Regions from separate parts of the Pseudomonas sp. GW-45 genome, predicted to be linked through region 2. Evidence: predicted binding sites of a transcription regulator. Region 2 holds the regulator's gene; the other holds the start of a gene.
The links. The regulator sigma-54, encoded in region 2, starts transcription at its own class of promoters, with help from an activator protein. The targets are predictions, from matches to a motif close to ANTGGCATNNANNTTGCTNT.
Positions count from the first base shown of each region.

Region 1: a site for sigma-54 is predicted at 1,602-1,621, ahead of glnA (glutamate--ammonia ligase). Genes of this name have one in related genera too.

Region 1 covers NZ_CM167674.1:3,349,985-3,353,117, forward strand. The annotation lists gene thiI (tRNA uracil 4-sulfurtransferase ThiI) at 1-1,390, opposite strand, end outside; gene glnA (glutamate--ammonia ligase) at 1,714-3,117, shown strand.
Region 2 covers NZ_CM167674.1:2,765,824-2,768,956, reverse strand. The annotation lists gene ptsN (PTS IIA-like nitrogen regulatory protein PtsN) at 1-210, opposite strand, end outside; gene hpf (ribosome hibernation-promoting factor, HPF/YfiA family) at 232-540, opposite strand; gene AC1XYH_RS12785 (RNA polymerase factor sigma-54) at 619-2,121, opposite strand; gene lptB (LPS export ABC transporter ATP-binding protein) at 2,215-2,940, opposite strand; gene lptA (lipopolysaccharide transport periplasmic protein LptA) at 2,937-3,133, opposite strand, start outside.

The DNA.
Region 1 (3,133 bases), 580 kb from region 2:
GCTGACTCATGACACCTTTCTCGCAATACAGGAGATAGGCACGTGAAGCGTCGAGCGTTGTAAAAACGCTGTTAAGGCGGAAAAAAGGCACCGCTTGAACCTCAATCCCTGGCAATGCCAGCGGTCGTGCATCTTGCTCATCCGGATGACGAATATCCAGGACTACTTGCCCGGTCAACGCAGTGTTGACCATTTCAACCTCGGCGCCGCCTTCCATAACCTGATCCAGTTCACTGCAATCAGTGTAAGTGGCGCTCTCTACGGCACGACTCAAGACCTCGAAGTCGAAACAGGCCTCCACTTCTTCTACCTTAGCTACGGTAGTGCGAATAGCCGGCCCTACTGAGATAACGCCGCAATACTCCGGCATACTGCTGGAGAAATCCAGTGTGCCGATGCGTCTGGCGGTATCAATAATGTCGAGTTTGCTGGTAGTGATCAGCGGACGAATGACAAAACGCTCGGCAGCCTTGTCGATCACGCTGAGGTTCGGCAACGTCTGGCTCGCCACCTGCGCGATAGCTTCGCCAGTTACCAAAGCATCAATTCCCAGCCGAGAAGCCACGCGATCAGCGGCGCGCAGCATCATTCGTTTAAGCACAACGCCCATCTGGCTGTTTTCTACATTTTCAAGAATTTCCGCCACTACGCCCTCAAAAGGCACACTGACGAACCGCAAACGGTGGCTGGAGGCATATTGTTGCCACAGGTAATGCGCTACCTGACGCACACCCAGCTCATGGGCGCGACCACCCAAATTGAAGAACACAAAATGCGGCAGCAAACCCCGTTGCAGCATTTGGTAGCTAGCCACCGTAGAGTCGAAGCCTCCCGACAGCAGGCTCAAAACCGGCTCCATGGTGCCTAGCGGAAACCCGCCCATACCCTGATGGCGTGCTTGAATCAGGAAAACGCGTTGATCGCGAATCTCAATTTGCACCACCACTTCAGGATTCTTCATTGATACGCCAGCCGCACCGCAGCGCCGATGCAACTCACCACCAACCTGGATGGCCACATCCTGGGAGCTGAAATCATGCTTGCCGACCCGTTTACAGCGCACCGAGAATAGCTTGCCCTGTAATTGATTGCCGATGGAGCTTACACATAGCTCTGCCAGCTCCTCTAGGGTGCCCAGCGGATACTCGTGCACTTCTGACAGGTGCGCTATACCGGGTGTATTTTTCAGGCGTTCAATGCAGCGCAGCTGCAACGCCTTATCACTGCCCAAATTGACCTCGAGACTGTCCCAATTGCCATTAACCCTGGCAGCCGGGTCAATATCGCTCAATAACAGTTTCAGATTACCTTTCAGTTGAGCCACGAAGCGCTTGCGCACCTGACGGCTTTTGATGGTAATTTCGGGGAAGAATTTGATGATCAGTTTCATGGGTATGGTGTAAGGTGCGCAAAGCCACGCATTATACCCTAGAGTGATGGCCGGGCGCGCGGTACTATCTCGTCGCCTGTCCGCATACGCACGGCACCAAAAAAGTGCATTGAGCCTATAACCTGCACTCATTAGGTGCGCCATTATGGTGCGTTTTGGTGATTTTTTGAGCAAAACCCCTTGAAAATGGGCCTTCCGGACAATGCTCCGTAATGGCACACCTTTTGCTCACTTGTAATGCAAACGATGTGCGGACCTAGTCCGCTCGAATTAAAGAGGCGCCAGGCCAGAAGCCTGGCAAATGATTCCTTTTGGAGGAAACCATGTCGAAAACGATGAAACTGATCAAAGAGTATGACGTGAAGTGGGTTGACCTGCGCTTCACCGATACCAAAGGCAAGCAGCAGCACGTCACCATGCCTGCTCGTGATGTCAACGACGACTTCTTCGAAGAAGGCAAGATGTTCGACGGCTCCTCAATCGAAGGCTGGAAAGGCATTGAAGCTTCCGACATGATCCTCCTGCCCGATGACAGCACCGCGGTCATGGATCCTTTCACCGAAGAGCCCACTCTGATCCTGGTTTGCGACATCATCGAGCCTTCTACTATGCAAGGCTATGAGCGCGACCCACGCGGCATCGCCAAGCGCGCAGAAGAGTATCTGAAGTCCACTGGTATCGGCGACACTGTATTCGTTGGCCCAGAGCCTGAGTTTTTCGTCTTTGACGAAGTCAAATTCAAGTCCGACATTTCCGGCTCCATGTTCAAGATTTTCTCTGAGCAAGCTTCCTGGAACACTGACGGCGACTTTGAAACTGGCAACAAAGGCCACCGTCCAGGCGTCAAAGGTGGCTACTTCCCAGTTCCACCCGTCGACCACGACCACGAAATCCGTACTGCCATGTGTAATGCCATGGAAGAAATGGGCCTGACCATCGAAGTTCACCACCACGAAGTGGCGACTGCCGGTCAGAATGAAATCGGCGTTCTGTTCAACACCCTGGTAGCCAAGGGCGATGAAGTACAGACACTGAAGTACTGCGTACACAACGTTGCCGATGCGTTTGGCAAAACAGCTACCTTTATGCCTAAGCCACTGTACGGTGACAACGGCTCCGGTATGCACGTACACATGTCCATCTCCAAAGACGGCAAGAACACTTTTGCTGGCGAAGGTTACTCTGGCTTGTCCGACATCGCCCTGCATTTCATCGGCGGCATCATCAAGCACGGTAAGGCACTGAACGCCTTCACCAACCCGTCTACCAACTCTTACAAGCGTCTGGTCCCCGGCTTTGAAGCTCCGGTCATGCTGGCTTACTCAGCCCGCAACCGCTCTGCATCAATCCGTATCCCTTACGTTTCCAGCCCGAAAGCTCGCCGCATCGAAGCTCGCTTCCCTGACCCAGCTGCCAACCCTTACCTGTGCTTTGCTGCACTGTTGATGGCTGGTCTGGACGGTGTTCAGAACAAGATCCACCCTGGCGACGCTGCAGACAAGAACCTGTATGACCTGCCGCCGGAAGAAGCCAGCCAGATCCCACAGGTATGCGGTAGCCTGAAGGAAGCACTGGAGTCTCTGGACGCGGATCGCGAGTTCCTGACCAAGGGCGATGTATTCACCAATGACTTCATTGATGCCTACATGGAGCTCAAGCACGCAGAAGAAATCAAGGTACGCACCTTCGTTCACCCGCTGGAATACGATCTGTATTACAGCTGCTGAACCTGGCGCAAGCCTG
Region 2 (3,133 bases):
GCCCAGGCGGCAATGGGGAATCGCAATGCCATTACCAAAACCAGTAGAACCGAGCTTTTCTCGGGCTATAAGGCTTTCATAAATGGCGTCTGGATCAAGGTTGGTGTGCTGAGCAACCAGCTTGCCGATCAATTCCAGCACACGTTTCTTGGATCCCCCCTGAACGCCCGAAAAGGTGCGGTCAGGGGTCAATATATGATCTATTTGCATGAGTATGCGGTGAGGTTCGCGTTAACGGTCATTGGCGCCCTGCAGGCGATCGATGTGTTTTTCTTTGTGCTTGATCAGTTGCCTATCGAGCTTGTCGGTGAGCTGATCAATCGCCGCGTACATGTCGGTACTTTCGGCCAGGGCGACGACTTCACCGCCGGCGACATGCAGGGTGGCTTCAGCTTTCTGTCGGAGTTTTTCTACTTCAAGGGTTACCTGGACGTTGGTGATTTTGTCAAAGTGCCGCTCCAGGCGGGCCATTTTTTCAGTGACGTGATCACGCAGTGCGTCAGTGATATCGAGTTGATGACCGCTAATATTCAATTGCATACGGCTTCTCCTGATTGGCTTGATGTTGCAGGGCAGCATGATGCCGCCCGGTGGTGCCATTGCTTAATTCTTGAAGGCTCAAACCAGCCTCTTGCGCTCGCTCGACGGTGCTATGTTGAGCGATTCGCGGTATTTCGCGATGGTCCGACGGGCCACCTCGATTCCTTGTTCTTCCAGTAAACCAGCGATCTTGCTATCGCTCAATGGTTTCTTTGGGTTTTCTGCTGCAACCAGTTTTTTAATCAGTGCGCGGATCGCCGTAGAGGAGAATTCTCCGCCCTCGCTTGTGCCCACATGGCTAGAAAAAAAGTACTTGAGTTCGAAGATACCACGCGGGGTGTGCATGAATTTCTGGGTGGTAACGCGCGAGATGGTCGACTCGTGCATACCAACGGCTTCAGCGATATCGTGCAGCACTAGAGGTTTCATGGCCTCTTCACCTTGCTCGAGAAAACCGCGCTGATGCTCAACGATCTGGGTAGCAACCTTCATCAGCGTTTCGTTGCGGCTCTGCAGGCTCTTAATAAACCATCGCGCCTCTTGCAGATTATTGCGCAGGTAGGTGTTGTCCTGGCTTGAGTCGGCGCGGCGCACCATGGAGGCATATTGGTTGTTAACTCTTACCTTCGGCACTGACTCCTGGTTTAGTTCAACCAGCCAGCGATTGTTATCCTTGCGCACGATTACATCGGGAATAACGTATTCCGGCTCGCCCGAGGCAATTTCGCCGCCAGGACGTGGATTTAGTGTCTGGATCAATGCAACCACATCGCGCAGTTGATCTTCCTTAAGCTTGCTGCGGCGCATCAGCTGGCTAAAATCCCGACTACCGAGCAGTTCAAGATGATCGCGGACCACCCGTGTTGCTTGTTCCAGCATGGGTGTATCGGCGGGTAATTGGCGAATCTGCAGCAGCAGACATTCGCTCAGATCACGCGCGCCGATGCCGACCGGCTCGAACTGCTGGATACGGTGCAGCACCATTTCCACCTCATCCATCTCCACGTCCATTTCGGGTGGCAGGGAAGCGAGGATGTCGTCCAGTGATTCTTCCAGATAACCGTCGGCGTTGATGCCATCAATCAATGCAATGGCAATTTCGTAATCGGTCTCCGACATAGGAATCAGATTGAGTTGCCATTCCAGGTGACTTTGCAACGTTTCGCCGGTGCCAGTGCGGGAGGTGTAGTCCCAGTCTTCTTCATCCTGGCTGGGCAAGGAGCTGGTTGAGCTTTGGTAAACGTCATCCCACTGTGTGTCGACCGGCAACTCATTAGGGATTTGCTCGTTCCAGTTGCCGTCTTCTTCAGGCTGGCTGTGCTGGTCTATGGCATCAAGAGTAACGGGTTCGGGGACGGTGACAGAGGATGGGTCGCTGTCGCTGTCTTTGCTCTCGGTATCGCTGGCGCTGTAGTCGTCATCGCCTTCGTCGGCCATCTCCAACATTGGATTGGCTTCCAGCGCTTCTTGCACCTCCTGTTGAAGGTCAAGACTGGAAAGCTGTAGCAGTCGGATGGCTTGCTGCAGCTGCGGTGTCATCGTCAGCTGCTGCCCCATCTTGAGGACGAGCGTGGGTTTCATTATTTGGCGAATTACCTTGTGCGCTTGGTCTAACCGTTATCGAGGCAGCTCTGGCTCATGTGGTCTTGTAGCATGCCTGAAACCAGTGTTGTTTTATAGCCGGAAGGCGTGGCCCAGATAGACATCCTTGACCGTTTGATCAGCCAGAACGGTTTCGGCGTCGCCTTCAGCAATGATAGTGCCTTCATTGACGATATAAGCCTTATCACAGATATCCAGCGTCTCGCGCACGTTGTGGTCGGTGATGAGCACACCTATGCCTTTATCTTTGAGGTGTTGGATGATCTGCTTGATGTCGCTGACCGAGATGGGGTCAACGCCGGCGAATGGCTCGTCCAGCAGGATAAAGCTAGGGTCGGTTGCCAGGGCGCGGGCGATTTCGGCCCGACGACGTTCGCCGCCGGACAGGCTCATGCCCAGGTTGTCGCGCAGGTGCTGGATATGAAACTCGCGCATCAGTGATTCCAGCTTGCCTTTGCGTGCCTCGGCATTAAGGTCTTTGCGGGTCTCGAGAATGGCCATGATGTTGTCGGCCACACTCAATTTGCGAAAGATGGACGCTTCCTGCGGTAGGTATCCGATGCCTTCACGAGCGCGCCCATGCATGGGCAGGGCGGTAATGTCAGTGTTGTCGATATGTACTTCGCCCTGATCGGATTTGACTAGACCCACAATCATATAGAAACAGGTGGTCTTGCCAGCACCGTTGGGTCCGAGTAGGCCAACCACTTCGCCGCTGTTGATCGAAATCGAAACATCCTTGACCACTTGGCGCGCTTTATAGGCTTTGGCCAAATTTCGAGCTTGTAATGTGCTCATGGCGCCGTTGACTCGCTCTCGCCATCAGCACTCTCAGTAGTGGCGTTGCCACGACTGCGAGGCTGAATGGTGATCTCGATACGGCCATCGCCGCCGCTATCTGCTCCAGTGGCACCGCTGCTGCTATTGCGCCCAGCGTCGACTACCTGGCCAGGAATGTCATAGCTGACGTAGTCGCCCTGGAAGGTATTGC